Regions from separate parts of the Halomonas sp. HNIBRBA4712 genome, predicted to be linked through region 2. Evidence: predicted binding sites of a transcription regulator. Region 2 holds the regulator's gene; each other region holds the start of a gene.
The links. Region 2 encodes sigma-54, which starts transcription at its own class of promoters, with help from an activator protein. Its sites were predicted from a motif close to TGGCACNNNNNTTGCTNT; they were not measured.
Positions count from the first base shown of each region.

Region 1: the regulator sigma-54 is predicted to act here: its motif matches at 4,947-4,964, upstream of ACGK9R_RS16045 (HAD-IIB family hydrolase).
Region 3: the regulator sigma-54 is predicted to act here: its motif matches at 4,570-4,587, upstream of urtA (urea ABC transporter substrate-binding protein).

Region 1 covers NZ_JBIFXR010000010.1:51,608-61,977, reverse strand. Annotated here, with positions in the region: gene rfbA (glucose-1-phosphate thymidylyltransferase RfbA) at 1-78, shown strand, start outside; gene rfbC (dTDP-4-dehydrorhamnose 3,5-epimerase) at 78-635, shown strand; gene ACGK9R_RS16065 (O-antigen ligase family protein) at 740-2,023, shown strand; gene ACGK9R_RS16060 (FlgO family outer membrane protein) at 2,117-2,692, opposite strand; gene ACGK9R_RS16055 (hypothetical protein) at 2,697-3,365, opposite strand; gene ACGK9R_RS16050 (OmpA family protein) at 3,591-4,577, shown strand; gene ACGK9R_RS16045 (HAD-IIB family hydrolase) at 5,016-5,930, shown strand; gene ACGK9R_RS16040 (glycosyl transferase) at 5,975-7,195, shown strand; gene ACGK9R_RS16035 (methyl-accepting chemotaxis protein) at 7,612-9,222, opposite strand; gene dsbG (thiol:disulfide interchange protein DsbG) at 9,306-10,106, opposite strand; gene ACGK9R_RS16025 (sugar phosphorylase) at 10,142-10,370, opposite strand, start outside.
Region 2 covers NZ_JBIFXR010000002.1:463,854-474,223, reverse strand. Annotated here, with positions in the region: gene yjgA (ribosome biogenesis factor YjgA) at 1-253, opposite strand, end outside; gene pmbA (metalloprotease PmbA) at 348-1,688, shown strand; gene ACGK9R_RS06635 (hypothetical protein) at 1,752-2,291, opposite strand; gene ACGK9R_RS06630 (HPr family phosphocarrier protein) at 2,321-2,590, opposite strand; gene rapZ (RNase adapter RapZ) at 2,649-3,536, opposite strand; gene ACGK9R_RS06620 (PTS sugar transporter subunit IIA) at 3,581-4,051, opposite strand; gene hpf (ribosome hibernation-promoting factor, HPF/YfiA family) at 4,056-4,364, opposite strand; gene ACGK9R_RS06610 (RNA polymerase factor sigma-54) at 4,445-5,860, opposite strand; gene lptB (LPS export ABC transporter ATP-binding protein) at 5,966-6,715, opposite strand; gene lptA (lipopolysaccharide transport periplasmic protein LptA) at 6,726-7,217, opposite strand; gene lptC (LPS export ABC transporter periplasmic protein LptC) at 7,220-7,843, opposite strand; gene ACGK9R_RS06590 (KdsC family phosphatase) at 7,861-8,391, opposite strand; gene ACGK9R_RS06585 (KpsF/GutQ family sugar-phosphate isomerase) at 8,466-9,452, opposite strand; gene ACGK9R_RS06580 (ABC transporter ATP-binding protein) at 9,718-10,370, shown strand, end outside.
Region 3 covers NZ_JBIFXR010000005.1:109,938-120,307, forward strand. Annotated here, with positions in the region: gene urtD (urea ABC transporter ATP-binding protein UrtD) at 1-325, opposite strand, end outside; gene urtC (urea ABC transporter permease subunit UrtC) at 322-1,458, opposite strand; gene urtB (urea ABC transporter permease subunit UrtB) at 1,462-3,069, opposite strand; gene urtA (urea ABC transporter substrate-binding protein) at 3,144-4,421, opposite strand; gene ACGK9R_RS11420 (tripartite tricarboxylate transporter permease) at 4,828-6,357, opposite strand; gene ACGK9R_RS11425 (tripartite tricarboxylate transporter TctB family protein) at 6,357-6,809, opposite strand; gene ACGK9R_RS11430 (Bug family tripartite tricarboxylate transporter substrate binding protein) at 6,809-7,810, opposite strand; gene ACGK9R_RS11435 (tripartite tricarboxylate transporter permease) at 8,079-9,566, opposite strand; gene ACGK9R_RS11440 (tripartite tricarboxylate transporter TctB family protein) at 9,626-10,108, opposite strand; gene ACGK9R_RS11445 (Bug family tripartite tricarboxylate transporter substrate binding protein) at 10,256-10,370, opposite strand, start outside.

The DNA.
Region 1 (10,370 bases), on a different contig from region 2:
GAAAGCGCCAACGCGCTCTCCAAGACCGGTTACGGTCAGTATTTGCTCAACCGTTTGGACGCCGAGGGGAGTCACTGATGCAGGTCGAACAAACGTCACTACCCGGCGTGGTCATCCTCACGCCGAAGGTGTTCGGCGACGAACGCGGCTTTTTCATGGAGAGCTTCAACCAGAAAGCCTTCGAAGAGGCCACCGGCTGCACCCGCGAATTCGTCCAGGACAACCATTCGCGCTCGCGCCAGGGGGTGCTGCGCGGCATTCACTATCAGCTCGAGCTGCCCCAGGGCAAGCTCGTGCGGGTCACCCAGGGAAGCGTCTTCGACGTGGCGGTGGATTTACGCCGCGACTCGGCGCACTTCGGCAAGTGGATCGGCGTCGAGCTTTCCGCCGAGAACAATCGCCAGCTCTGGGTGCCGGAAGGTTTCGGCCACGCCTTCGTGGTCCTGTCCGAAACGGCAGACTTTCTCTACAAGACCACCGACTACTACCACCCGGCCTCCGAGCGCAGCATTCGCTTCGACGACCCAACGCTTGGCATCGAGTGGCCTGAGCTTCCGGTCGAGTTCGCGCTCTCCGAAAAGGACAAGGCAGGCAGTGATTTCGCCGCCGCCGAGGTGTACGAGCGCACGCCGTAAGGCGACACGCTCTGAAAGTAAAAGCGCCAGCCCCGCGAGGCTGGCGCTTTGTTTACGTAATGAAGCACCGGCGCGCACCGGCGTGCCCCTCACAGGTCTTACGCATGAATCATCCCTCGAAGGCTCGATCCCCCTGGCGTCAATCGGTCATCAACACGGCGGTTTTCACGATGGGGGCGCTGGCGCTGGTGGTGCCTTCGGGCTACTCGCTGGGGGCGGGGGTGCTGCTTTTGACCTCCGCGACGCTGCTGTTCGAGCCGGCTTCGCGCCTTGACGCGGCGGATCGAAAGATCATCGCCGTGCTGTTGCTGTACGGGCTGGGCGTGGGGCTGCTTTCGACGCTGGATTCGGGGCTTCGCGGCTTCGACCGGCCTTCGCGGTTTCTGCTCGCGGTGCCGGTGCTGCTGTTGATCGCGCGCTACCCGCCCAAACTCGCTCTGCTTTGGGCGGGGCTGGCGCTGGGGGCGATCGGCGCGGGGAGCTGGGCGCTGTGGCAAAACCTGGTGATGGAAGTGGCCCGCGCCGGCGGCTTCCTGCACGTGATCCAGTTTGGCAACCTGAGCATGCTGATGGGCGTTCTGTGTCTGGCGGGGCTGGGGTTTGCCTTCGTGCAACCGCGCCGGTGGCGCTGGGTGGCGCTGCTGCTCGCCGGGGCGCTGCTGGGTATGCTGGGATCGCTTCTCTCCGGCAGCCGCGGCGGCTGGATCGGGCTTCCGTTCATCGCTTTCGTGCTCTATCGCGGCTATGGCCGGGCGCTCTCGCTCAAGGTAAAGGGCGCGGCGGTGGCTGCGGCACTGGTGATCGCCGTGGCGATGTACGCGATTCCTCAAACCGGGGTGCAAACCCGCGTTCAGGCCGGGGTGAACGATGTGACCCAGTACCTGGGCGGCGGCGAGCGCGATACTTCACTCGGGCTTCGTTTTCAGATGTGGCGCGGCGCGGGGGAGCTGATCACCGAGCGCCCACTGCTTGGCTGGGGCGAAACCGGCTACGTGGAGGCCATGGTCGCGCTTGGAGAGCGCGGGGTGATCAGCCCGGCAGCCACCGGCTTCGACCACGCCCACAACGAGTTTATCGACGCCACCGCCAAGCGCGGGGTGGTGGGCCTTATCATTTTGTTGGCGCTCTATCTGGTGCCCATGCGCCTGTTCGCCTCCGGGCTTGCGCACGAGGACTATCGCGTTCGCTCGCTGGCGGTGGCGGGCACGCTCCTGCCAGTGGCCTATATCGACTTCGGCTTGTCGCAGACGTTTTTGGCCCATAACAGTGGGGCGATGTTCTACGCTTTCTGGCTTGCGGTGTGGTGGGGGGCGTATAGCGCCTACCGGCGTGCGGCGGCCCCAGAGTGGACGAAACAGAGACGAGAAAACGTTGCTCAAGATGAGTGACTGACAAGCCTCTTTCCAGTCTTCATTCATTGATAAAAAAAGCGGCGCGCTACCGGGTAGCGCGCCGCTTTTTTAACTCGTAAAAAAACCAACCTACCAGCCGCCCTGGTCCTCGAGCAGGCTCATCAGGTCGTTGTCGAGGGTGAGCTGGAAGTCCGCCGTGGCGAGCACCATGGCGTCGCCGGCGCGCACCACGCGGGTGCTGACATAAATAGTGTTCTGCCCCTGGGCGTAGGTGCCCATCAGAATCGAGCGGGCGTTGGATTGTGAGCTTAGCCGCGCTACCTGGCGCGAGAGAATCAGCTCGCCCACGTTCTCCTCGATGAACATGCTGTCGCGCATCTTGACCTCGCGCACCTGCATGCCTTGCTGGGCAAGGGCCGATGCCATGATTTCCGAGCTGATACGGCCAAAGGTCGAGGATTGGGTCAGGTTATCGATGCTGACGAACGTGGCCGCGATCATCGGGCTGTAGCGGGTCATCGCCGGGTTGCTGGCAACCATCTGTGCCGCCGCTTCGTGGGCCAGCTCTGAAAGGGTCGGCGGCGGGGGCGGTGGCGTGGGGCCGCGCTGATTCATGTTCGCGCACCCGGCCAGTAGAAGCGCTCCCAGCAGCGGCAGGGCGCGTCGTAGAAGAGCCCCAGAGAAATCAGAAATCGATATGGGCATGGCCTTACCAGGTGTCGGTGAGTGGAATGGCGGGGTCCGGGTAGTGTACCCGCGGCGGCGCGTACTGGCGCCGGTCGTCCTTGTTGATGTAGTAGATGTTGGACGACGAGTAGAGAATGCGATCCTGGTCGATGACCTGGGTGGTGATGATGACTTCTTCATTGCCGGTGTAGGTCCAGCTACCGCTGACCACGTCCGCCGCGATACCGGCGGGAATCAGCCCCAGCGCCGGCTCCGCCCAGTGATTGATCGGAATGGTCGCCACGGCGACCCCGGCGGTGAGCGCGGTGAAGGCTCCCACCGGCGGGCGAACGAAGCCGCGCCCGCGATGCTCGACGATCTCGACGCCGACCACGACATCGACGCTGTTGTCGCCGGCGGCGGTGGTGACGTTGGCGCCCCGAGTCACCAGTTCGCTGGTCAGCAGCGTGCGAAACCCGCGATCGAACTCGCCGCCACTGTAGGGCACGTAACCGTCCGCTTGGGAGGCGCGAATGTGCAGGTCGCGAAAGCGCACGCGCTCGCGCTGGAGAATCTGGCCCGCCTCGTGGCGCGCGAGGATCTCCCAGTGGTGGGCGGCCTGCATGCGCTGCTGCTCGGAGTAGGGGTAGGTGGTCGCGATCGGCGCCTGGGAGGTGTTGGCGTAGAAACAGCCGCTGAGTGCAAGACTCAAAAGCCCCGTCCCCAAGGCGCATCCGGCGCGCGTCGTTGCTGCTAAAAGGCGGGTATACACCGGCTAGTTCCTTCTCTTCGCAAAAGGGGTTTTTGATAAACTGGCTCATTATACGAGCTATACGAATACCTATCGGCCAGCGGCCGACACACTTGAGCCCGAATGCAGTGAGTAAACACCCCCATGCTTGAAGACCATCGCGGCGGCTTGCGCCACGACTCGCTCATGTCCGTTTATCCGGCCGAGGACGTCAACAGCGGTTGGATGATCAGCTACCTCGATATCATGACGCTGCTGGTGACGCTGTTCGTGGTCATTATCGCCGCGGCCAACGTGCGCCCCGGCTGGTCGAGCAGCGAACCGGAAGCGCTCGCCCAGCCGCCGATACAGGCGATGCGCGATACCGTGCCCCAGGTGCCGCTACCCGAGCCGCTGGCGCGCCGGGGGGCGGCACTTCCCGCGCCTACGCCTGGCGAGTTGAGCCCGATGGCGATCAGCGCCGCCCTCGGCGTGGCCGGCCCGCGGCCCAAAGCGGTGGTGGCTCCTGCGGCGGTACCGCTGCCGCCGGAGTTGCTGGCGCGCGCACCGGTCGCACCAATGGAAGACACAGTGGAGCAGGCGCCCGCGTTCGAGTGGCTTTTGCCAGCGCCGCTGTTTGCCGAGCGCGCAAGCCGGGTGCCACCCCCGGCCGCGCCGCTGGCCGACTACATGGTGATTCTGACCGACGAGCCGCCGGTCAACGCGGTGCCCATAAGCGAAGAGGCGATCGAAAGCGCGGTCAGTGTCGCCCAGCGCGTGAGTGAGTCGCTTTATCTGCCGAATCTGGAAGGCGTGGAGGTTGCCCGCGTGGCCGAAGGCATCAGCCTGCGCGTGCAGGACCGGCTGCTGTTTCCCTCCGCCGCGGCCGAGCTGACCGACGACGGCGCCTCGCTGGTGGCAAGCCTGCTGGAAACCATCCAGCGCTTCGATGGCGAGGTCTCCGTCGAGGGCCACTCCGATAGCCAGTCGATCAATACGCCGGAGTACTCCTCCAACTGGGCGCTGTCGAGCGCCCGCGCCATCGCCATCGTCGAGGCGCTGCAGGCCGCCGGGGTCGAGCCGGGCAGGCTGCGCGCGGTAGGACTCGCCGCCACGCACCCGCTCGAGGACAACGCCACCGCCGAAGGACGCGCGCGCAATCGCCGGGTCGAAGTTGTCATTCATGTCGAGTGATAGAGGATAGCGGGGTCGCGATGAGCGAATAAAAGCGACGCATAAAAAAGACCCGCCGGGGGAGGGCGGGTCAGTTAGGGCTTGGCTCGGTGTAGGCTGCTGGCGTCAGGTGAGGGGGTGTACAAGGCCGCCAGCAGGTACAATTTGAGTATAGACATTATCGCGCTTCTGCCAAGGTTTTTTCAAAAAAATTGTACGCTACTACACGCTTGTCCAACTTGAGGTCAGTTCAGCGCCGGTGGCATATCGCTTCGGCGCTTTTTTAATTGCATTATTAAAGTGCATTCAAGTCGCACCTTTGTGGTGCTCGTTACCCGCTTTAGCTTTTGATTATTTTCAACTTGATGATTTAAAAGACGATACCGGCGGTGGCACGCAACCTGCTAGAGGTTGTTTCATGGAATCGTTTTTCCATGCAACAAGCCGGAAGGTAACCTCATGTCGGAACACGCCCTTTCTTCAACGCCGGTAGCGCCGGAGCTGGACCCCGCTTTCGAGCCGCGGCTGGTCGTCACCGACCTGGACGGCTCGCTGCTCGACCACGATAGCTACGATTTCTCTCCCGCCGCCGCCTCGCTTGCGCGCCTTCGCGCGATTGGGGTGCCGGTGATCCCCGTGACCAGCAAGACCCGCGCCGAACTGATTCCGCTGCGCCAGGCGCTGAACCTGACCGCGACCCCGTTCGTGGCCGAAAATGGCGCGGTGATCGGTCTACCGCCGGGGTGGTGCCATCCAAGCCTCGACCGCCCGGGCGACGCCCGCGACAGCGTCGTCATCAAGCATACCGGCGTCGATAGTCGTTTCATCCGCGCGCGTTTGAACGTCTGGCGCGAGCGCCTTGGCATTCGCTTTACCCGCATGGGCGAAATGTCCATGGCGGAGCTCATCGCGCTGACCGGGCTCGACGAAACCCGCGCTCGAGCGGCTCGCCAGCGCGAAGGCAGCGAGCCTCTGGTCTGGGAGGACAGCGACCAAGCGCTGGAGGCGTTTCAACGCGCGCTCGAAAGCGACGGGCTCGCGCTTACCCAGGGCGGGCGTTTTCACCACGTCATGGTCGCATCCTCCCATAAGGGGAGTGCGGTGAGCTGGCTGATCAAGCGCTTCTCCTCGCTTCGCGGCCGCGCGCCGCTGACCCTGGGCCTGGGCGACGGCCCCAACGATCTCGAAATGCTCGAGGCGGTCGATCAGGCGGTGGTGATCAAGGGGCGTCACGATTTGACCGTCGAGCCGGCCAACGCCGCGCTCTATCGCACCCAAGCGTTTGGGCCGGCGGGCTGGGTCGAGGGCCTGGCGCACTGGTGGGGCGTCGATGACCAGCGGCTGACCACGGCAGGCGACACCGCCGCACTCTGATCAACACCTCGATACATAACCGGGCGCTACGCCAGAGAGGGCACATGAGCGACTTTCATCAGAACGGTTTGATCACGGACTTTCACAACCTGACCCGGCGACCGGTCGAGGCACTCGAGCGCGACCTGTGCGGGTTTGCCGAGCGCCGGCCGATGGGGCTGATTCTACCCTCGCTGTTTTCCGAGCTCGAAGGCCCGGCGCTCTCGGCGATCATCGACGAACTCAAGCACGTGCCCTATTTGAGCGAAATCGTGATCGGGCTCGACCGCGCCGACCGCGAGCAGTTTCTCTACGCCCGCGAGTTCTTCTCGCGCCTGCCCCAGCACACGCGCATTCTCTGGAACGACGGCCCGCGCCTCAAGGCGCTACAGGGCGAGCTCGACGAGCAGGGGCTGGGGTCGGTCGAGCCCGGCAAGGGACGCAACGTCTGGTACTGCGCTGGCTATATGCTGGCCTCCAACCGCTCGGCGGTGGTCGGGCTTCACGACTGCGATATCCTGACCTACGACCGCGGGCTATTAGCGCGGCTGATGTATCCGGTGGCGCACCCGCGGCTGAACTACAGCTTTTGCAAGGGCTACTATCCGCGCATCGCCGAAGGCAAGCTCAACGGCCGGGTGTCGCGCTTGATGGTCACACCGCTTCTGCGCGCGCTGAAAACCGTATGTGGGCCGCTTCCCTATCTGGACTACCTGGACTGCTTTCGCTACCCGCTTTCCGGCGAGTTCGCCATGCGCAGCGACGTACTCGAGGGCATTCGCATTCCCGCCGACTGGGGCCTGGAGATCGGCGTGCTTTCCGAGCTTCAGCGCAACTACTCGATGCGCCAGATTTGCCAGGTGGATATCGCTGACGCCTACGACCACAAGCATCAGCCGGTCAGCGAGGCCGATGCCAGCGCCGGGCTCAACCGTATGAGTCTGGATATCGCCAAGGCGCTCTACCGCAAGCTGGCAACCCAGGGTGTGAGCTTCAGCAGCGAGGATTTTCGTACCCTCAAGGCCACCTACTACCGCCTGGCGCTGGATCTGATCGAAGCCTACGACCACGACGCCACCATGAACGGGCTGAGCCTGGACCGTCACAGCGAAGAGCAGGCGGTGGAGCTATTCGCCAGCAACCTGCTGGAAGCGGGCAACCTGTTTCTCGACAACCCCCGCGAGCGCCCCTTCATCCCCAGCTGGAACCGCGTCCAGGCCGCCGTGCCCGACCTGCTCGCCCGCATGCGCGAAGCGGTCGAGCGGGACAATGAAGGCGATGTTTAACCTTATTCTACCGCCATTGATAACGGCTCTATAGGGGCAGGCTACAGCCAGCGACGCAGCGCACCGCGCTGCCGGGGGCGGGTGCCCTGACCGGGCGGCGGGCGCCGCCTTCGCCCACTGAAGTGGGCTCCTACGACCCCACCCTCTGCAAGGTTATTCATCAGTTCTTGAATGTTGCCCTTGAACTTTTGAATAAAGCCCCACACTGCCGTAATGCCGTTCAGTCAAGACATGTAGGTATCAATAGGAGGCACAAATCTCATGTGGGAGGCCGCTTTAGCGGGCGAATGGCGCCGTCAGGTGCCTTGGCTTGGCCACCCGTCGCGAGCTGAAGCTCCCTCCCACAACCCCAACCAGGCCTAACTGAACGGCATTACCACACTGTCAGCGTGGTGGGGCCTTTGAGCCGCGGGCGTTTAGAAGCGTTCCCAGTCGGCACTCTCGTGGTGGGGCGCGGGGAGCGCTGCGACGCTCGCTGCGTTCGATGGCGCGATGCGAAAGTTGGCGACCCGCTGGCGCAGCTGCTCGCACAGCGTTGCCAGGGTCTGGGTGGCGTGATTGCTTTGCTGAACCAGCCCGGCGTTTTGCTGGGTCATCTGGTCCATCTGAGTCACGGCGACGTTGACCTGCTCGATACCGCTGCTCTGCTCGCGGGTGGCCGCGGAGATCTCCTGGATCAGCGTATTGAGCTGCTGCATATCGTCGACCACGCCCTTGATGACCTCGCCGGTATCGCGCACGCGTTCGCTGCCTTCTGCCACCTTGACGCCGGAGGCCTCGATCAGCTTCTTGATCTCCTGGGCGGCGGTGGCGGAGCGCCCGGCCAGGCTTCTCACCTCGTTTGCCACCACGGCGAACCCTCGGCCCTGCTCGCCGGCCCGTGCGGCCTCCACCGAGGCGTTGAGCGCCAGAATGTTGGTCTGAAAGGCGATGGAGTCGATGGTATTGACGATGCTGCTCATTTGCGCGGCGCTTTCGTTGATGGCGTCCATGGTGCTCACCACTGCGGTCATGGAGTCGCTGCCGCGCCTGGCGCTTTTCGCCGTGGCGTCGGCGAGTTCGCGCGCGTGGTCGGCGTGTTCGGCGTTCTGCTTCACCGTGGCGGTGAGCTCTTCCATGCTCGAGGCGGTCTCGGCAAGCGATGCGGCCTGCTGCTCGGTGCGGGTGGAAAGCTCCTCGTTGACGCCGACGATCCTTTCGACGCCGTCATTGACCTGGTCGGCCCCCTGGTGGATTCCGCCGATGGTCGTCGCCAGCGCCTCGCGCATACGGTTGATGTCGAAGAGCAGGCTCGCGCGATCTGTCGCGACGAGTCGAGTGTCGCGGGTCAAGTCGCCATCGGCGATCTGGCTGACGACAGTGGCCGCGTAGCGCGGGTCGCCGCCAAGGCGCTTGGCTACATCGCGAATCACCCACCCCATCAGCAGCGCCACGGGAATACCGACCAGCAGCAGGGCGATCAGCGAACGCAGCAGGCTTGCCACGAACGCTTCGTTGATATCGTCGACGTAAACGCCGGCACCGAAAGCCCAGTCCCAGTCGGGCAGGTAGGCGAAGTAGCTGATCTTGGGAAACTGCTCTTCGCTATCGGCGCTGCGACGGGAGAAGTAGTCGACGTAGCCGCCGCCACCGCGTGCCGCCTCGAGTAGCACCGGGTACAGGAGCATGCCGCTGGCATCCGTGAGGGCGCTCATGTCATCGCCGCGCTCGCGATGCGGGTGGGCAACGATATGCAGCGCGTCGTCGAAGGCGAAAATGTAATCATTGTCGCCGAACCGGGCATTGGCGATGCTCTCGATCGCGCGCTGCTGGGCCTGCTCCAGCGTAAGATCGCCCTGGCGGGCGCGCGTTTGAAGGCTTTCCAGCTGATTGCCCAGGCTTTCGACCACCTGCTTGAGGCTGGCTCGGCGCTCCTGTTCGATGGTTTGCCGGGTATCCCAGGTCAGCCAGCCGACCAGTATCATCATCGCAAGGCAGATGAGAGCGAGTATGCCCCAGAGGCGTTGGTTCAGCGTCAGTCGTGTCAACATGGTGTTCCCGGCATTATTGATGGTGATGGATGCCATACCTATCGGCACCGGGAAGCAGGGCATTAACCAGAACGGCTTAATTATTCAGAGGTTGATGCGCCGCCGTTGGGCGCCTCACTCCCCATCATCTCGACCAAGCGCGCATTGGAGGGCAGCCCTTCGATACGATCCAGTCGTATCAGGCCGTCGTCGGTTTCGCGTTTGAACGCGGTGGTGGGCGTGGCGACCAGGCCAAGCTCCTCGAAAAGCTGGTTGTTGGTGTAGACCTGCTCTTCGATCTCGCGGGCTTGAGCGGCGGGTTCGAGAGGCTCGCCTTCGCTGTGGGCCGTAAGCGCAGCGGTGGGGTCGTCGGCGGCCAGAATCGTTGCGGCCAGCGCCGGGCTCGAGGGGGCGAGAATGCCGACCATGATATGGCGAATATGCACCTGGCCGGCGTCGACCCAGGGGCGCGTCTGGCGCCAGAGCCGTTTACAGTAGGTGCAGTTGGCGTCGGTGAACATGTATATCGTGCGCGGCGCGTTCTCGTCGCCGTCCTGAATCCAGTGGCTCTGCTCCAGGCTCTGCCAGGTTTGCGCCTCGAGCGGGACGCGCACCGCCGCCTCGAGCTGCTGCTCGGTCAGGTTTTCCCCTTCGCTATCGTAGAGCGTGCCGATCACGGCGTGTTCGCCGTCCGGAGTGAGATAAACGATCACCTCCTGGCCCTGGGCGCTGGCGCCGAACCCGGTCAGCCCGCCGGGGGCGTCGAAGCGCTCGTGAATGGTAAGGCCCTGATCGCGAAGCGCCTGAACGGGGGCGGGAAGAGTAGACTCTGACGCCAGCGCCGGGGCCAGATAAGCGCCGGTCAACAGGGCAACGAAAGCGGGGGTGAGCCTTGTGTGCATGAGGTTCTCGCATCGAAGGTGAAAAGAGGCCGTGCTTAGCCCGGCGTGCTGACCAGCCAGCGCACGGCGTAGGGTGGCAGCGTACGCTCCTGGGGCCAGGCGATTGAGTCGTCGAGCGATTGCCAGCGCCGAGCGTCGAGAGTGTCGATGACCGCCGAGCCGGCCGTTTCGAGCGGGGCGGGCTGGTCGGTGACGTTAAAAAGCCCCAGCAGCATGCGGCCATTCTCGAGCGGGCCACGCTCGATTGCCAGCACGCTTTCGTGA
Region 2 (10,370 bases):
GCACCAGCTTGCCGACGTACTGCATGTGGCGTCGGCGCCCTTCGTGGGAGCGGATGCGTGCGGTTTCGTCGATGGCGGCGAGCATGTCATCGGAGAGAGGAAAGCGCGCGCGCTCGGCCGGTTTCATCGCGATCAGCGTTTCACCGAGCGCCTGAAGTTCGTGCATTTCGCGCTTGAGCTGGGTTTTGCTGGGGCGCTCGGGTTGCTCGTCCTGGGGCTCAATAGCTTCGATCGCACGGCGTTTTTTAGGCATGAGGCACTCACTTGATAGATTCGTCGCCGGCTAGTATACCAGCTGCGACCCCTACATTGATCCGCCAGCAACCAGGGCGAAGAAGGAGAGAGTTATGGCACAGGCATTCGACGCAGCCACCCAGGAGCGAGAGCTCGTCGCGCGGGCCGAGGAGGCACTGGCGTTGGCCAAAAAGCTGGGCGCCGATCAGGCTGAGGTCGGCGCGAGCGTCGATCAGGGGCTGGGGGTCAGCGTACGCCTGGGCGAGGTCGAAACCGTCGAGCTTTCCCGCGATCAGGGCATCGCGGTAACGCTCTACGTGGGCAGCCGCAAGGGCAGCGCCTCCTCGAGTGACGCAAGCGCCGCGTCGATCAAGGCGGCGGTCGAAAAGGCGCTGTCGATCGCCCGCTATACCGGCGAAGACCCGGCGGCCGGACTCGCCGATGCCGAGCTGATGGCGACCCATCTGCCGGATCTCGACGTTCACCACCCCTGGGCGCTGGATACCGACCGCGCCACCGAGCTTGCGCTCGCCTGCGAGCAGGCCGGGCGGGAGGTCGCGGGCATTCACCAGTCCGAAGGGGCGTCGATCTCGAGCGGCGAGGGCGTGCGCGTCTACGCCAACAGCCACGGCTTCGTGGGAACGCAAAAGGGCAGCAGCCACTCGCTCTCCTGCATGCTGATCGCCCAGAACGAAAACGGCATGCAGCGCGATTTTGATTACACCAGCGCCCGCGACCCGCGCCTGCTTCGCGACCCGCAGAGTGTGGGCCGTGAGGCGGCCAGGCGCACGCTGCGACGCCTCGGCGCCCGGCGCCCGCCAACCGGCACCTTTCCGGTACTGTTCGATCCCTCCCAGGCGGCGGGGCTGGTGGGGCATCTGATGGGGGCGCTTGCCGGCGGAGCGCTCTACCGCGAGGCGTCGTTTCTCTGCGACAGCCTGGGGCAGCCGCTGTTTCCCGAGTGGTTCAGCCTGGGCGAGCGGCCCACGGAAGTCGGCGCCCAGGCAAGCTCGCCTTTCGATGGCGAAGGCGTGCAGACCCGCGACAATCGATTCATCGAAAGCGGGCGCATCGCGAGCTACATGCTCTCTTCCTACAGTGCGCGGCGCTTGAGCATGGCCACCACCGGCAACGCCGGCGGAGCGCGAAACATTCGCCTCGAGGCGCCGCTCGAGAACTTGGACACGCTACTCAAGAAGATGGGGCGCGGCGTGCTGGTCACCGAGCTGATGGGCCAGGGCGTGAACGGCGTGACCGGCGACTACTCTCGCGGCGCGGCGGGGTTCTGGGTCGAAAACGGCGAGATTCAGTACCCGGTAGAGGAGTTCACCATCGCCGGCAATCTCAAGACCATGTACGCCGGATTGCAGGGGCTGGGTAGCGACATCGACACCCGGGGCAGTGTCCACACCGGCAGCTGGCTAATCGATGCGATGACCGTCGCCGGCAGCTAAGTCGACACTTTCCATGTGTGCGAAAGGCCCGCTTGAGCGGGCCTTTCGCAGGTGAGTCTGGCGCTACGCTTTCGGGCGGTAGTGTTCGTCGAGACCCAACCGGTCGAGCAGGCGTTGAAACAGAAACGCTTCGTCGCCGGTCAGCGAGCGGCTCAGGCAGTCGAGGTATTCACGGCGCGGGTAGCGCCAGAAACGCGGCGCCTTGTAGGCGTCCAGGTCGATGGCGAAGATGCGGCCGTCGCGCACCAGGAAGTTGCCGGTGTGCAGCCCGCGACAGTGAATGCCCTCGCGGTCGAAGGCGACCAGCGCATCCAGATACTGCGCCTGCAGATCGGGGTCGTCGAGAATCCGCTCTCTGAGCGGTACGCCGTGAATGTTTTCGGTCACCAGCCGGTAGCGGCGCGCCTCGGTAATAGTGGGCGTGGCGATTCCCAGCGCCTCCAGGCGCGCGGCGATCAAGGCGAAGTTACGCCCCGGGTAGGGGCGAATACGCAGCAGATAGCGCAGCCGGTCGAAGGGTTTGGGCTGAAAGGTCTTGATGAACAGATCGCGTTCGGGGTCGAAGTGGACGCGGGAGTACTTCCCGGTCTGGATCAGCTGCATGGGGTTGCTCGATGGGTGAGTGGGGTGCCTCAAGCGCCTTCGTCGAAGCGTGAGTCGAACAGCGATTGGATAGCGTCAAGCGCCGCTTCGGCATCTTCGCCGATCGCTTCGACGGTCAGCGCCGTACCGCAGGGCGCGGCCAGCATCAAAAGCGACATGATGTTGGCCGCATCCGCCTTCTGGGCCTGGCGGTAAACGTGGATCCGCGACTCGAACTGCTGGGCGCAGGTCACGAGCTTGGTCGCAGCACGTGCGTGCAGGCCGCGCTGGTTGGTCAGTGTCAAGGATCTCTGCGCCACCCTGTTTCCTTCTTTCAAGCGATTCCTTGTTGTAAGCAAGACCGACGGCCCGCGTTGGTCAGAACGGCGTCGCCTCGCTTAGCGAATAGTGTAGCCCCAGTTCGCGATGGCGAACCTGAACGTGAGCCCGGCGCTTTTGCAGCTGGCGGGCGAGCTGCTCGACCATATAGACCGAGCGGTGCTGGCCGCCGGTGCAGCCGATGGCAACGGTCATGTAGCTTCGCTGGCTCTGCTGGTAGGCGGGCAGCCACTTCTCGAGCCAGTCGGTGATGTCCTGGCCCATTTCATCGACCACCGGATAGCCCTTCAGAAAAGCGATGATCTCTTCGTCGCGCCCTGTGTAGGGGCGTAGCGTCGGGTCCCAGTAGGGGTTGGGCAGGCAGCGAATATCGAACACGATATCGGCATCGAGCGGCACGCCGCGCTTATAGCCGAAGGACTCCAGCGTCAGCGTCAGCTGGCTCTGGCGCTCGTGGCCGAGCTGGTCGGTGATACGTCGGCGCAGATCGTGCACCGTGAGCCGCGAGGTGTCGATCCTCAGATCCGCCAGTTCGCGAATGCCGAACAGCGTTTCTTCTTCCTTGGCGATCGCTTCCTCGAGCGTCATGTTGCTGTCGCGGGTCAGCGGGTGGCGCCGCCGCGTGGCCGAGTAGCGCTCGAGCAGCGTCCGCGCATCGGTGGTCAGATAGATCACCTGCACCCGCGTGGTGCCAGCCTTCAAATCCTGAAGCAGTGCGGGAAAGCGCTCGAGTGCCGTGGGCAGGTTGCGAGCGTCGATGCTGACCGCCAGGTGGGTACGCTCGCCCTGCTGGCCAAGTTCCTCGACCAGCGAGCCCAGAAGCATCGCCGGCAAATTGTCGATGGCGTAGTAGCCGAGATCCTCGAGCGCCTGAAGCGCAATGGATTTCCCCGACCCGGAGCGGCCGCTGATGATCACCAGTTGCATCGAATGCCTCTTCGGTCAATGGGGCAGGAGAGCGTCGAGCCGGCTTAGCTTGCGGCGTGTTCGCGAATTCGCGCGGTGACAAGCTCGAGAAGCTCGCGCTGGCTTTCGCATTTGCGAAACTGGGCGCGGGTTCCGGCGTCATTCATGATAGTGGCGACCTGACCCAAAAGCGCAAGATGAGTGTCGTCCGCCTCTTCCGGCACCAGCAGTACGAACACGAGATCCACCGGGTCGCCGTCGATGGCGTCGAAGTCGACCGGCTCGGCGAGCTTTAGAAAGCCCGCGATCGGCGCACTGCAGTGTGGGCTTCGGGCGTGGGGGATGGCCACGCCGTTGCCGATGCCGGTGCTGCCAAGACGCTCGCGGCCAATCAGCCGGCTGAAGACTTCCTGGCTGTCGAGGCTGGGCGTATTCTGGGCGATGAAAGTGCTGAAGAACTCCAGCACGCGTTTTTTGCTGCCCCCGGGGACGTCGAACAGCACGCGTTCCGGGGGGAGTATGCTTTCCAGGGTCATTGGTTCAACGCACGCCGGCGCCCTGGGCGCGGGCCTGTGCTTTTTCCTTGTGTTTTACCAGTTGGCGGTCGAGCTTGTCGGCAAGCGCGTCGATGGCGGCATACATGTCGTTGTCCTGAGCTTCAGCGTGAAGATCGGCCCCGGCGGCGTGGAGCGTGCAAGCGGCCTGCTGACGCTCTTTTTCGATCGACAGCGTCACCTGAACGGTGGTGATGTTGTCGTAGTGGCGCTCGATACGCTCGAGCTTTTCGTTGACGTAGTCACGCAAGGCGTCGGTCAGTTCCAGGTGATGGCCCGTAATGTTCACTTGCATTGGCGTGCTCCTTTAGCCAGGACTGTACTTCGATTGTAACCCTTTTTCCGCCATTGCAAAGCCCCGGCGACAAGTTTCGCCTAGCGCAGGCGCCGGCGCTCGCTGGAAGAGGGAATGCCCATCGCTTCGCGGTATTTGGCCACGGTGCGCCTGGCAACGTTAATGCCGCTTTTTTCGAGCAGCGACACCAGGTGGCTGTCCGACAGGGGTTTGCCCGGCGTTTCATCCTGAATCATCTTCTTGAGCCGAGCGCGGATCGCGGTGCTCGAGTGGCTGTCACCGCCGTCCTGGCCGCTCACCTGGCTTGAGAAGAAGTACTTGAGCTCGAACACGCCGCGGGGGGTGTGGATGTATTTCTGCGTCGTGACCCGCGAGATCGTCGACTCGTGCATCTCCACCGCCTCGGCGATATCGGCCAGTATCAAGGGTTTCATCGCCTCTTCACCCTGCTCGAGAAAGCCGATCTGGCGGGTGATGATCTCACGGCCGACGCGCAACAGCGTGTCGTTACGGCTCGACAGGCTCTTGATCAGCCAGCGCGCCTCCTGCAGGTGCTCTTTTAGAAACTGATTGTCCTGGCTCTTGTCGGCGCGCTTGATGAGGCTGGCGTAATCCGGCTGCACGCGAAGCCTGGGCAGGGCCTCCGGGTTGAGCTCCAGGTGCCAGCCCTCCTGGTCGTGGCGCACCACCAGGTCCGGCGTGATATAGCTCTGGTGCGTGGCGCCAAAGGCACTGCCCGGACGCGGGTCGAGGCTTCGAATCAGCCCGATGACCTCGTCGAGCTGCTCGTCATCGAGGCTCAGGCGGCGCTTTAGAAGGCGCAGGTCGTTCTTGCCCAGCGCCTCGAGAAACTGGCGCACCAGGCGTTTGGCCTGCATAAGCAGCGGGGTGTCGTCGGGGAGCGTTGCGAGCTGTAGCATCAGGCACTCGCGCAAGTCGCGGGCGAAGACGCCGGTGGGTTCGAACTGCTGCATGCGCAGCAGGGTGTTTTCCACTTCCCGCTGGCTCAAGCCGTCAAGGCCCTGCGCCTTGAGCCCTTCACGAATGTCGTTGAGCGGCTGGGTCAGGTAGCCGTTGGCATCCAGCGCGTCGATCAGGCTCTCGGCGATGGCATAGTCGCGCGGGGTGACGTCGGTCATCGCCAGCTGCCATAGGAGATGGCCCTGCAGGCTCTGGCCCGCCGCCTGGCGCTCGAAATCCGGGCCCTCGGAAGAGGCGCCGGCACCGGCCATGTCCTGGTAAGTGTCGGACCACTCACTGTCCGTCGAAAGCTCCGTGGGGATGTGCTCTTCCCACTCGGTTTCCGCGGTTTCGACCGTGCGTTCCTCGCCGAACTCGTCCTCCTGCTCCAGCAGTGGGTTGGCGTCGAGCGCCTGCTGAATCTCCTGACGCAGATCCAGCGTCGAGAGTTGCAGCAGGGCAATGGCCTGCTGCAGTTGCGGTGTCATGGTCAGCTGCGTGCCTACCCGCAGCTGCAAGGAAGCTTTCATGACCATCGAAGAACCACTCGTTACGGGTAAAGCTCCACACTAGAGCGAGTGGCGTTAAGACGCAAGTGCAATAAATATGCCAGTAAACGGAACTTTATGTTTGACACCGGGTTAGAGGCGAAAGTCCGCGCCCAGATAGACCTCGCGCACTTTTTGGTTGTTGAGAATGGCATCGGCGTTGCCGCTGGCGATGATGTGGCCGTCGCCAACGATGTAGGCGATATCACAGATGTCCAGGGTTTCACGCACGTTGTGGTCGGTGATCAGCACGCCGATGTGGCGCGCCTTGAGCGCGAGGATGATCGATTTGATTTCGCCCACCGAGATCGGATCGACCCCGGCGAAGGGTTCGTCGAGCAGAATGAAGGCCGGGTCGGTGGCGAGCGACCGGGCGATCTCCACCCGCCTACGCTCGCCGCCGGAGAGGCTCATGCCGAGGTTGTCGCGAATATGGGTGATATGAAAATCTTCCAGTAGCTGCTCCAGGCGCTCCTGGCGGGCGTGCCGGTCGAGATCCTTGCGCGTTTCCAGAATCGCCAGAATGTTGTCGGCCACCGAAAGCTTGCGAAAGATCGATGCTTCCTGGGGCAGGTAGCCAATCCCGGCGTTGGCGCGCTCGTGCATCGGCGCCTTCGATAAATCCAGCGCGTCGATGCCGACCGAGCCGGCGTCGGCCTTGACCAGCCCTACGATCATGTAAAACGACGTGGTCTTGCCCGCGCCGTTGGGGCCCAGAAGTCCGACGACGCTGCCCTGTTCGATTTCAAGGTTGATGTCTTTCACCACCCGGCGGCGTTTGTAGCTCTTGGCCAGATGGCGGGCGTGAAGCGTCTTTACCGCCTCGGATGTAGTGCTCGACACGGTGGCTCTCCTATTGTGCGGGCTGCAGCGTCATGCGGATACGCTGGTTGTCGCTGCCGCTAACGTCGGAGCGCGCCTGCACCACTTCGCGGTCGATGAAGTACTCGAGCCGCCCGCCGCGAAAGCGGTCGCTTCGCTGGGTGAGCTCGGCCTGGTCGATCAACTCGACCCGGCGCTCGCTGACGTGATAGATGATGCGCCGCGCCCAGCCCTCCATCGGCGCCGGCTCGCCTTCGAGCTGGTTGCGCAGGTAGGCGCGCTCGCCGGTGGCGGTAGCTTGCGACAGCTCGCCAGCGTCGTTACGGGTGATTTCGACGCGGTCGCCGCGAATCTGCATCTCGCCCTGGCGAATGTTGACGTTGCCGGAATAGACCGCGGTGCCTGCACGCTGGTCGAGATCGAGCCGGTCGGCTTCCACTTCGACGGGCGCCTGGCTGGTTTGGGCCAGAGCGGTCAGCGGCAGAGCCAGGCCGAGCAGTGCGATGCGAAAATAAGCGTGCATGATTACTCCTGAGGGTTGAGGTCCTGGGGGGACGAATCGGTCGTGGGCCGAGCCGGCACCGGTGGGTGGGTACCGCGCACATTGTCGCTCATGCGCACCCGGCTTTCGTCGAGCCAGACATCCATGCGCTCGGCGCTCATACGCTGCGGCGGCTGCTGTAAAAGCGCGGGCGCCTCGGTATAGGCGTGGCGCTCGCGGCCGTCGTAGACAAAACGCTCGGTATCGAGCTGCCACCCTTCATCCGGGGCGAGCAGGCGGGCATTGCCCTCCATTACCAGCGTCTGGCGCTCGTTTTGCAGTATGCCGCGATCGGCGTTGGCCAGCCACTGGCGCTGTTCGGAATCGAACAGGGTGGCCTCTGGCGCCTCGATTTCGGTCAGCGCCTGCTGGGGCGTGTGAATAAGCTGCGGCGTCTCGAGGCGCTGAGACACCGCGCCGGTGTCGTCGAAAAGCGTCAGCCTTGCGTTATCGAGCACGTGCCCCGGCTCTTCGCGCTGCACCTCGGGGTCGACCTCGAGGGCCTCGCGCCCGCCCGGGTCGAGCCATACGAGCCAGGCGCCCAGCGCAATCACTAGCGCAGGCATCCAAAGGCGCTTTTTGATGCGTCCTGCCGTCGAGCCCGGCATCGCGTTTCCTCGGTCGGTTAAAGATAGGTGTCCATGACGGCGTCCCAGTGGCCCTGGGTCATCAATAGCGTATCGCAGATTTCACGCACCGCGCCGTGACCGCCGAGGGCATCGGTGATCCAGTCGGCGTGGGTATGCATGTAATCCGGCGCGTTGGGCATGGTGATGCCGACGCCGGAGCGCTTGATGCATTTGAGATCCGGCAGGTCGTCGCCGCAGTAGGCGACCTGGTCAAGCTCGAGCGACAGCCGCGAGCAGAGCGCCTTCAGAGTGGCGAGCTTGTCCTCGACGCCCTGGTGGACGTGGGTGATCCCGAGCGCGGCGGCGCGCTGGCTGACCATGGGCGAGTCGCGCCCGGTAATCAGCGCTACATGAAAACCCGCGCGCTTCAAGAGCTTCAAGCCGTGGCCATCCTGGGTGTGAAATGCCTTGATTTCGATGCCGTCGGCCTGAAAGTAGAGGCGGCCGTCGGTGAGCACACCATCGACATCGATGGCGAGCAGGCGAACGTTGCGAAGGCGGTCATTCAAAGCGTCGGGTACGGCCATGGTCTCTCCAGTGGGTCTGTCAAAAAGTAAAGAAAGTAGTGATGCAAGGCGTCGTGCGAGGACGACCCGAGCGCTTAGATTACGCCGCTCGAGAGCAGGTCGTGCATGTGCAGGGCGCCGACGGGGCGCTCGTGCTCATCCACGACTGCCAGCGCGGTAATGCGGCTATCCTCCATCAGGCGCACCGCCTCGGCGGCGAGCATCTCCGGGCGCACGCGCTTACCAGGGCGGGTCATGACCGCATCGACGCTGACATCGCGAAGATCGTGATGTTCATCGAGGGTGCGGCGCAGGTCACCGTCGGTATAGACGCCGGCCAGGCGGCCTTGTTCATCGATCACGCAGGTGAAACCGAGCCCCTGACGGGTAATTTCCAGCAACGCATCGCGTAGCGGGCTGCCCAGCGCGACCACCGGCAGGCGCTCGCCGCTGTGCATTAAATCCTTCACCCGTAAAAGCAGACGCTTGCCCAGGCTGCCGCCGGGGTGCGACAGCGCGAAATCCTCGGCGGTGAAGCCGCGCGCCTCCAAAAGTGCCACCGCCAGCGCATCGCCGAGCGCCAGCGCCGCGGTGGTCGAGCTAGTAGGGGCGAGATCGAGCGGGCACGCCTCGCGCGCAACGCCGCTGTCGAGGTGAGCGTCGGCGTGGGTGCCAAGCGTGGAGTGGGGGCGGCCGGTCATGCTGATCAGCGGTACGCCCAAACGCTTCAACAGCGGTAATAGAGCGGTGACTTCGGCGGTTTCGCCGGAGTTGGAGAGTGCGATCACCACGTCGGCGCGGGTGATCATGCCCAGATCGCCGTGGCTCGCCTCGCCGGGATGGACGAAAAACGCCGGCGTGCCGGTGCTGGCGAGCGTGGCGGCGAGCTTGCCAGCGATGTGGCCGGACTTGCCCATGCCGGTGACCACCACGCGTCCGTGGCAGGCGAGAATCAGCGCGCAGGCGTGGTCGAACTGCTCATCCAGCTTCTCCTGAAGCTCGCCGATGGCGGCCTGCTCGATCGAGAGCGTGCGCAGGGCGCTTTCGCGCAGGGTGCTTTGAGAGCCAAGTGACGCTGGCATGAAGGCCTCATTGAAGATGTCGCGAGTGAGCGGGCAAGAATAACATTTTGCGAGCGGGCAAAGGTACGGCCATTTCAAATAGTCCAATTGGCGCGCTAAACGTCTGACACCAAAGCGTGAAGAGGGTAGGCGGTAGCGTTAAAGTGGATTGTTCGCTATGATTCGAAAACACTGTTTTTTTTGATTGCCGGTTTAGATGAGCCCGCATCCCCTACGTTAGCGATGGTTCGCTCGCCTTGTATCCTGGAGGAGGGTTCGTCCACTCATGTCCGAAATGCCTTTCATTGAAATCGAGGATCTGCACTTTTCCCGCGGCGAACACGATATCTTTCGCGGCGTGAACATGCGCATCATGCGCGGGCAGGTGACCGCTATCATGGGCCCCAGCGGCACGGGTAAAACGACGCTTCTGAAGCTGATCGGCGGCCAGCTTACGCCGGATCGCGGGCGGGTGTTGATCGATGGTCAGAACGTGCACACGCTGTCGCGCAAGGCGCTGTTCGCGCTTAGAAAGCGCATGGGGATGCTGTTTCAAAGCGGCGCGCTGTTCTCGGATTTGAACGTGTTCGAGAACGTCGCTTTTCCGCTTCGAGTGCACACCGATCTACCGGACGCCATGATCCGCGATCTGGTACTGATGAAACTCCAGGCCGTCGGCCTTCGCGGCGCGCGCGAGCTCAGCCCCGCCGAACTCTCCGGCGGCATGGCCCGGCGCGTGGCGCTGGCCCGCGCGATTGCGCTGGACCCGGAGCTCGTGCTTTATGACGAGCCCTTCGTCGGCCAGGACCCGATTTCGATGGGCGTGCTGGTGCAGCTGATCAAACGGCTCAACGAGGCGCTGCGGCTGACCTCGGTGGTGGTTTCCCACGATATCAAGGAGACCTTGAGCATCGCCGACTATCTCTACCTGATCGCTGA
Region 3 (10,370 bases), on a different contig from region 2:
TGCCCAAACTTGCGATCTCCGGCTCGTTCATCTGCAGAAGGTTATGGCGGCTGCCGAACCAGACGCTGCCCTGGTTGGGCCGGGTCTTGCCGGTGATGATGTCCATCATGGTGGTCTTGCCCGCGCCGTTGGGGCCGATGATGCAGCGAAGCTCACCGTCGTCGATGGTGAGGTTCAGGTTGTTGATCGCCTTGAAGCCGTCGAAGCTGACGGTGACGTCCTCCATGTAGAGAATCGGGCCGTGGCGCACGTCGACGCTGGAAGTCCGCGGGGTCATGAAGTCGAACACCCGGTCGCGGCTCTTGATCTCTTGCAAGAAGCTCATGCGCTCGCCTCCTGTGGGTAAGTGGCACGCCGCCGGCGCAGGTGAGCGAAAAGCCCCGCCACGCCCTTGGGCAAAAGCACCGTGACCAGCACGAACAGCCCGCCCAGAGCGAAGAGCCAGGCATCCGGCATCACGCCGGTGAAAACGGTCTTGGCGTAGTTGACCAGAATCGCGCCGATGACCGCGCCGTAAAGCGTGGCCCGCCCGCCGAGCGCCACCCACAGCACGATCTCGATGGAAAACAGCGGCGAGAACTCGCTCGGGTTGATGATGCCGACCTGGGGCACGTAGAGCGCCCCGGCAACGCCCGCGAGCATCGCCGAGACCACGAAGACGAAGAGCTGAAAGCGCTCGACCCGGTAGCCGAGAAAGCGCGTGCGCGCCTCGGCATCGCGGGTGGCCACGCACACCCGGCCAAGCTTGCTGGTGACGATCGCCCGGCAGAGAAGATACCCGAGCGCCAGCGCCACCCCGGAGGCCAGAAAGAGCCCCAGGCGCGTATCGCTGCTTCTCAGGTTGAAGCCGAGAATCTCGCGAAAATCCGTCAGCCCGTTGTTGCCGCCAAAGCCCATCTCGTTGCGAAAGAACGCCAGCATCAGCGCGAAGGTGAGCGCCTGAGTAATGATCGAGAGATACACTCCGGTCACCCGCGAGCGAAACGCCAGAAAGCCGAACACCAGCGCCAGAAGACCCGGCGCGATCAGCACCATGGCAAACGCGAACCAGGCCATGTCGAAGCCCTGCCAATACCAGGGCAGGCTCTCCCAGTTGAGAAACACCATGAAGTCCGGCAGCACCGGATGGCCGTAGGTGCCGCGGTCGCCGATCTGGCGCATCAGATACATACCCATGGCGTAGCCGCCAATGGCGAAGAACGCGCCGTGGCCGAGGCTCAGAATGCCCAGATACCCCCACACCAGATCCACCGCCACGGCGAGCAGCGCGTAGCTCAAGTACTTGCCGAACAGGTTCACGGTGTAAGCGTTCACATGCAGCGGATGGCCCTGAGGTACGACCACGTGCAGCACGGTCACGAGCGCAAGGGCGGCCAGCAGCACGCCGAGGAAAAGCTGGGTGGTGCGCTCGCCGAAGGGGCGCAGCAGCCAGAAACGAGTCGATTGCGATGGCGTCATCGATTAGCCCTCCGCCGCGCGGCCCTTCTGCGGGAAGAGTCCCCGCGGGCGCTTTTGAATGAACAGGATGATGAACACCAGCACGATGATCTTGGCCAATACCGCCCCCGCCCAGGGTTCGAGGACCTGGTTGATCACCCCAAGCGACAGCCCCGCCACCAGCGTGCCCCACAGGTTGCCCACGCCGCCGAACACCACCACCATGAAGGAGTCGATGATGTAGCTCTGGCCCAGGTTCGGCCCGACGTTGGTGAGCTGCGAAAGCGCCACACCGGCAAGCCCGGCCACCCCGGAGCCGAGTGCAAACGTGAGGATATCCACGCGGGTGGCGCGAATGCCCATCGAGCGCGCCATGGCGCGGTTCTGCGTCACCGCGCGCACCTCGAGGCCAAGGCGCGTGCGGCGCATCACCAGCATCAGCGCCGCAAACACGAAGAGCGCAAAGCCCATCACAAACAAGCGGTTGAGCGTTAACGACAGCGCATCGTTGATGACGAGCGACCCGCTCATCCACTCAGGGGTCACCACCGTGCGGTTGAGCGGCGAGATCACCGTGCGCACCAGCTGCTGCAAGATCAGGCTGATGCCGAAGGTCGCCAGTAGCGTCTCCAGCGGGCGGCCCTTGAGAAACTGAATCACGCTGCGCTCGATGGCGATACCGGCAAGGGCGGCGACCAGAAAGCCCGACGGGATCGAGAGCAGCAGCGCAAGGCCGGGCTGGCCGGGCAACAGCTGCTGCATCATCCAGGTGGTGTAGGCGCCGAGCATCATCAGCTCGCCGTGGGCCATGTTGATCACACCCATCACGCCAAAGGTGATCGCCAAGCCAATGGCGGCGAGCACCAGCACCGAGCCAAGACTCAGGCCGAAGTAGAGCGTCTCGACGCCGCGGTTGATCTTCAGGTTCTGCTCGACGCTCGTCAGCGCCGCGCGGGCGGCGTCCGCCACCGCCGGGTTCTCGGCGTTGGCGGCGCGGTTGAGCGCTACCCGGGCACGCGGGTGAAGGCTACCCCGGAGCGCCTCGACGCCATCCATCTCGCCGTTTTCCGCCTGGTAGATCGCCACCGCCTGCTCAAGGCGCCGGCGCACGTAGTCGTCCTCGGCGTCCTCGATGACGGGCGCCAGTGTGTCGAAGAGCTCGTCGTCCACCTCGCCCAGCAGCCGGTCGGCGGAGGTGCGCCGGCGCTCGACGTTGGGTGAGTAGAGATCCACCACGGCGATGGCGCTTCGCAGCTGGTTTCGCAGCGCGTTGTTGATGCCGATGCGGTCGAGTTCGCGGCGCGACATTTCGCCCAGCGGCTCGCCGCTCAGCGCGTCCTCGACGGGCCAGTGGCGCCCGGTATTGTTCAGCACGACCACGAAGCGGCCGTCGTCCGTGCGCTGCAGGCGGCCGTCGAGCAGCGCCTGGAGCCACTCACGGGCGCGGTCGTCGTCGCTTTGCAAAATGGCGGTGATCGCTTCGCCCTTGTCGCGGTAGGAGTCGGCGTCCAGAGTGTCGAGCAATGAATAGCCCGCATCCTCGGTCGGCGGAGCGTCGGTCTGGGCTAGTGCTGCGGGCAGCAGGCCCAGCAGGAGCGCGCACACGAATGCCTTGGAAAGGAAGCGCCTCATGGGGTTGTTCCTTTGAAAAGAGGTGAAGAGACAGCGTGCTCCCTTGCCGCCGGGCGGCGGCAAGGGGTGGAGCGTTACTCGGCGAGTGCCGCTTCGGCTTCTTCTACTGCGGTGCTACCACCACACGAGCCGTTGACGACGTTGAAGTTGCCGCACTCCATGGGCTTGCGCCAGTCCGCGATCAGATCGCGCGAGCCGGGCAGGAAGTCGGACCAGGCGTCGCCGGCGACCGTCGAGGGCGTCTGCCAGACGATGTCGAACTGGCCGTTGTCCTGCACCTCGCCGATCAGCACCGGCTTGGTGATGTGATGATTAGGCATCATCGCCGCATAGCCGCCGGAAAGGTTCGGCACGGTGACGCCGATGATCGCGTCCTTCACCGCGTCGACGTCCGTGGTGCCCGCCTTGCGCACCGCTTCCGCCCACATGTTGAAGCCAATAAAATGGGCCTCCATCGGGTCGTTGGTCACCGCCTCTTCGTCGCCGGTCCAGTCGAGCCAGGCGTCGATGAAGTCGTAGTTCTCGTCGGTGTCCACGCTCATGAAGTAGTTCCAGGCGGCCAGGTGACCGACCAGCGGACCGGTGTCGATACCGGAAAGCTCCTGCTCGCCCACCGAGAAAGCGATGACCGGAATGTCCGCGGCGTCGATCCCCTGGTTGGCAAGCTCGCGGTAGAACGGCACGTTGGCGTCGCCGTTGATGGTCGAGACCACCGCCGTGGGCTTGCCCTCTTCGCCGAAGCGGCGGATTTCCGAGACGATGTTCTGCCAGTCCGAGTGGCCGAAGGGGGTGTAGTTGACCATGATGTCCTCTTCCGTCACGCCGTACTCATCCTTGAGGTAAGCCTCGAGAATGCGGTTGGTGGTGCGCGGATAGACGTAGTCGGTACCGATCAGCGCAAAGCGCTCGATGCCGACCTCGTTGGCCAGATAATCCACCGCCGGAATCGCCTGCTGGTTGGGCGCCGCCCCGGTGTAGAAGACGTTCTCGGAGGACTCCTCGCCTTCGTACTGCACCGGGTAGAAGAGCAGGCCGTTGAGCTCCTCGAACACCGGCAGCACCGCCTTGCGCGACACCGAGGTCCAGTTGCCGAACACCACGTCCACCTCTTCCTGGGCGAGCAGCTCCCGGGCGCGCTCGGCGAACAGCGGCCAGTTGGAGGCCGGGTCGACCACTACCGCTTCCAGGTCACGGCCCAACAGACCACCCGCTTCGTTCTGCTGGGCGATGAGCATCTCGACGGTGTCCTTGAGTGTCGACTCGCTGATCGCCATGGTGCCTGAAAGCGAGTGGAGAATGCCGACCTTGATGGGATCGTTCTCCTGGGCGACGGCCTGGGTGCCCACGCCCATCACGGCGGCGGCGATAAGGGCGGTGACGAAACGGCGGGAGAGCGCATTGTACGTTGGATGGACCACGTGAATCTCCTTGCCCCCTTGCGCGGGGATTGTTATTGAGCCCTATCGAGCGCTGGAGCCCGATGACCACTAGCTCAATGATTCAGCAAGTATTGCGCCACTCTGGAACATCCAATTTTTATAATTTATAAATCAAAGAGTTAAAAAACATCCTTGAAATGGTGAACGGCGCCTGCGCACTAAAAGCGCGCGAGGTTTTTGCCGCGACGGGCAAGTAGCCTGCACTAATACGATCACGCGCACCATTAGCATGCATTTACTTTCAAAATACGGCGCCATAAACAAGCGGGGCGCCGACTGGTATCGACGCCCCGCTTGTCTGGCCTTTCGAACGAAAGAATCAATCGCTTTCCGGCGTACCCTCGGTCGGCGGCTTTTTACTCATTCCGCGACGCAGCAGCGGACCCAGCACGTAGGGCAGAATCAACCCCAAACCGGCAAACGCCCACAGGCCGATCGCCAGGCCGCTATCCCACAGAATCATCCAGTCGCCATCGGAAATTTCCATGGCATGGCGCAGGTTCTTCTCCATCTCCGGGCCCAGCAATAGACCCAGAATCACCGGTACCAGCGGAATTTCGAGCTTACGCAGGATATAGCCCGCCACGCCAAAAGCCACCATGAAGTACAGATCAAAGGTGGTGTTGCTGATCGAGTAAATTCCCACGAAGGCCACCATGGTGACGATCGGCAGCAGATACATCGGAGGAACGGAGAGCAGCTTGACGAAGATGCCTACCAGCGGAATATTGAGAATCAGCAGCAGGAAGTTACCGATCAAGAGCGCAGCGATGACGCCCCAGACGATGTCCGCGTTCTGGGTGAACATCAGCGGGCCCGGCGTCACGTTCAGCGAGATCAACATCGCAAGCAATACCGCGGTGGTACCGCTTCCCGGCACGCCAAGGGTCAGCATGGGCACCAGCGCACCGCTGGAGGCACCGTTGTTACCGGCTTCGGGCGCGGCCACACCGCGCGGGTCGCCTTTGCCGAAATATCCCTTGCTGCCCAGCAAGCGCTTTTCGAAGGTATAGCTGATGAAACTTCCCAGCGAGGCACCGGCCCCCGGCAGCACGCCTGCGATAAAGCCGAGTAACCCACCCCGAACGCTGGTGGGCAGAATGCCGCGAATGTCCTTCCAGGACAGCGACAGCTTGTTGATATTCATCTTTTCATTACCGCGACCGGCGCGCTCTTCAATGAAGAACAGCAGCTCGGATATCGCAAACAGACCAACGATCGCAATGATGAAGTCGACGCCTTCAAAGAGCTCGAGAACGCCAAAGGTGTAGCGCTGAACGCCGGTACTATCGATCCCGACGGTGGCGATCATCAGACCGAGACAGGCGGCGACCACCGTCTTGATCGGGTTCTTGCCGGTAATGCCACCCAGCGTGGCAAACGCCAGCATGAAGAGCGCGAAGTACTCGGCCGGACCGAAGGTCAAGGCGAAGCTAGCCAGCAGCGGCGCCAGCAAGATCAACCCGATCGTGGCCAGCAGGCTGCCCATGAAGGAGGCGATGGCAGAGATCGCCAGCGCCTCGGACGCCTTGCCGTTTTGCGCCATGGGATAACCGTCAAGACACGTCATCATGGCCGGTTCGTCGCCGGGAATATTGAGTAGTATCGAGGAAATACGCCCGCCGTACATGGCGCCGGCATACACCGAGGTCAGCATGATCAGCGCCGTTTCCGGTGCAAGCCCCAGGCTGAACGCCAGCGGAATGAGAATAGCCACTCCGTTGGCCGGACCAAGGCCCGGCAGCGCCCCGATCAAGGTGCCCAGAAAGGCCCCCAGCAAGGCAAACATCAGGTTATGGGGCTGCAGGGCAACGCCAAACCCATCCATCAGGTAACCCAATGTGTCCATCAGCTTGCCTCGAAAAAGGACAACAGACCCAGCGGCAAGGCCAGATCCAGTGCGAAGTTGAACAAGAAATACACCACCACGCCGGCCATGGCCCCGGTGAGGTAGGCCTTGACCGGGCGAGCGCCCATTCGCCAGCAAAGGGTGCCCACCGCCAGCGTCGTGCTGATGATGAAGCCCAGCGGCTCGAGGAGCATGGCGTAAAAGATCAGCACCACGACGGCAACGACCAGCTCGACACCGGTCCGGCTCCACGGCCAGGCATTGTCCGGATCAGGCCGCAGGATCAGATACAGGCTGGACGCCGCCAGTACCACGGACAAAAGCGTCGGGAACGTATCGGGGCCGACGGCTTCGGACCCACCAAAAGGCTCCGGAAACCGGGTCGCGGCCCAACCGTACGCGACGGCCAGCACGACCAGCAGGACCCCGAATATGCGGTCGTTGAAGGTCATTATTGGATCAACCCGATATCTTTGGAGAGCTGTTCGATTTCACTGATCTGGTTCATCACGAACGCGTCGAACTCGTCGGCGGTCATGTGAAAAGGCATCAAGCCGTTCTGAGCCATGACGTTCTGCCACTCTTCACTTTCGTAGATCGTGTCCATGGCATCGGTCCAGTACGTTTTGGCGTCGTCGGAGATATCCGCCGGCATGTAGAAGCCGCGCCAGTTGGGGCCAACGGCATCGACGCCCTGCTCTCGGGCAGTGGGCACGTCGGCCATGGCGCCGGGCAGGCGCTCTTCCGAAAGCACCGCCAGAACGCGCAGGTCGCCAGACTCCATGAACCCCTGAGCCTCGGTAATATCACCGGTAAAGGCGTCCACATGACCACCGATCACCTGAATCAACGCCTCGCCGCCGTTGTTGTACGAGAGATAGGCAATGCGGGGAAGGTCTTCGATGCCGGCGGCCTGAGCGGCGATCAGCACCTTGAGATGATCCCAGCCGCCCTTGGCGCTGCCGCCGGCAAACTTGACGCTGCGCGGGTCCTCCTTGAGCGCATCCATCAGCTCGGTGAGATCATTGAACTCGGAATCGGCGGCCACGGCGATCACGCCGTAATCCGCCCCCAGCGCGCCGATCCAGTTGACCTGATCCGCCGTCAAGCCCGGAAACTGCCCCTGGGCCAGGCGCGTGGTGGTGGCCGTGGAGGCCGCTATCAGCACTTGTTCGTTACCGGCGCGCCGGCTCACGGTATGCGCAAACGCGACACCGCCACCGGCGCCGGGCATGTTAATGGTTTGCACGTTGCCTGGTACGAGGTCGAGTTCCTGCATGACATTACCCACGCTGCGACAGGTAAAGTCCCAGCCGCCGCCCGGGTCAGAGGGTGCGATGCACTCCACCTTGCCGCTGGGCTCAAAGGCCAAAGCCGTACTGCTGAAAGTAACGATCGCCGTTAGAGGAAGAGCCAACAGCGTTAAATGCTTGAAGGAAGGCGTGAGGGTCATGGCGTTCTCGGGTGTCAGTGTTGTTGGGTGGTACGTCTTTTTGTTAGACTCCACATCGCGAACAGTAGGACCTCCTTCCCCCCGTAAACAATACTTTTGCACATAAAGAACATAAGGTTCTTTATGTGTATTTTGTCCTTTTTGTCCACTCCTTTTGTCGATGATTTCCCACGCAATGTCCCTCGCTGCGCGCGTTCGTCGACCCTCAAAACGACGCCACGCCCGTCAGGCGAACCGACGGGCGTGGCGGCAAAGCCTGGGTAAAAGCTTACGCTACGCGTTTGCGGCGCTTTTTCAAAAGTGGCAGGCCCAGCGACAGTAGCGCGATCAACAAAAGCGTTAGCGAGATCGGCTTGTCGATGAACGTCATCCAGTCGCCCCCGGAGATCTGTAGCGCCCGGCGCATGGACTCTTCCATGATATTGCCAAGAATCAGCGCCAGAATAAGCGGTGCCGCCGGGAAGCCGAACAGACGCATGCCCAGACCCAGCAGGCCAAAGCCGAGCAGCAAAAGCAGGTCGAATACGCTAAAGCTCATACCGTACACGCCGATCATGCAAAAGATCAGGATCAACGAGAGCAGCAGCGGCTTGGGCATATCCAGGATTTTGGCGATCAACGGAATCAGCGGCAGGTTGAGCACCAGCAGGAAGATATTACCTACGTACATACTCGCCACCACGCCCCAGAACACGTCCGGGCGCTGCTCGAGCATCATCGGCCCCGGGGTCACTCCCATCACCAGAAGCGCGCCCAGCAGTACCGCCGTGGTACCAGAACCTGGCACACCCAGCGTCAGAAGCGGCACGAAAGAACCGGTACAGGCGGCGTTGTTTGCCGCTTCCGGGGCCGCTACGCCCTTGATGTTGCCCTTGCCGAAGGTATCACCATCTTTAGCGATGCGCTTTTCCAGGCCGTAACCCAGAAACGAGCCGATGGTCGCGCCGGCACCGGGCAGTACGCCGGTGAAAAAGCCCAGTACCGAACCACGGCCTACGGGTCCGGCAATCTGTTTGACCTCGGAGCGGCTCAGTTTCAGCGAGCCGATCGCGTTGCGCGGTGCTTCCTTGCCACCGCCGCCGCGCAGCAACATGTAGAACACTTCGGCGAGCGCGAAGATACCCAGCGCTACGACCAGAAAGTCGATACCATCGAGCAGGTTGATTGAGTTGAAGGTAAAGCGCTCGGTTCCGGTCTGCATGTCGATACCCACGATCGAGACCATGACCCCGACCACGGCGGCGATCAGCCCCTTGACCAGCGATTTATCGGAAAGCGACACCACGGCGGTCAGCCCCAGCACCATCAGCGCGAAGTACTCCGCCGGGCCAAAGCTCACCGCCACCTTGGAAAGTAGCGGCGCCACCAGCATCAGAAAGATGACCGAGACCGTGCCGCCCACGAACGACGAGTAGGCGGCAATGGCCAGCGCCTTGCCCGCCATTCCCTTTTTCGCCATCGGGTAGCCATCAAACGATGTGGCCACGGTGCCGGCGATACCCGGCGCATTGAGCAGGATAGACGACGTGGAGCCGCCGAAAATGGCGCCATAATAGACCCCGGCCATCAGGATCAGGCCCGAAGAGGGCTCCATGGCGAAGGTGATCGGAATCATCAGCGCCAGCGCGCTGATCGGCCCAAGGCCCGGCAACATGCCGATGATCGTGCCGGCAAACACACCGGCAAAAACGTAAGCGATATTGATCGGCTCCAGCGCGATGCCAAAGCCGTACATCAGATTGTTCAAGGCATCCATGGGAATGTTCCTCTAGAAGGCTAGCGTAATGAAGCGTATCGGTGAACGGGTCGACTACCTTAAAAAGGCAATACGCCGGTCGGCAGATAGACGTCCATTACTCGCGTCATGGTCAGATAAAGCGCCAACACTACGCCAAGCGATGTTGCCACGTTGATGGCATGTCGGCGGTAACCGTAGTACGCGGTCAGCCCCACACAAAGCAGTCCCGATGCCAGCACGAAACCCAGCGGCACCAGCAAGAGCGCGTAGGCCGCAATGGCAATGGCCGTGATCACGACGCGCGCCCAGGGGGTCAGCAGCAGCGGCCCGCGGGTTGCTTCGTCATCGATCTCGTCGGCCCCGGCAATGGTGCCCGGCTTTTCGAAAAACAAGAGAATCGACAGGAGTAAAAGCGTGCTCCCCAGCACTTTAGGAAACAGGTCGGAATCGACCGGACGCGGCAGAGGGAACGTCGGCACCTGCCAGGCCATGGCCAAGTAAGCCGCCGCAACGAGGGCCAGAATCACCCCTAGCCACTGGTTGGTATTGAGTTTAGTCATGGAAATTCTCCGAGCGCACGCACCGACCGTCACGGACAGGCGACCGCGCCAGCCTTGGGGCTGGCGGGGCGTATAGCCGCTGCGCTCCACGATAATGATTGACGTAGCCGTTATCAGCGTCGTTATGGGCGAACCAGCAAACGCTGGTTATTGACGCAGCAGCCCCAGGTCGCTCAGCACGCTGCTGAACTGCTCCTGCTGCTCGTCAAGGAAAGCGCCGAATTCTTCGCTATTCTGGTAGGCGTCGATCCAGCCGAGCTGG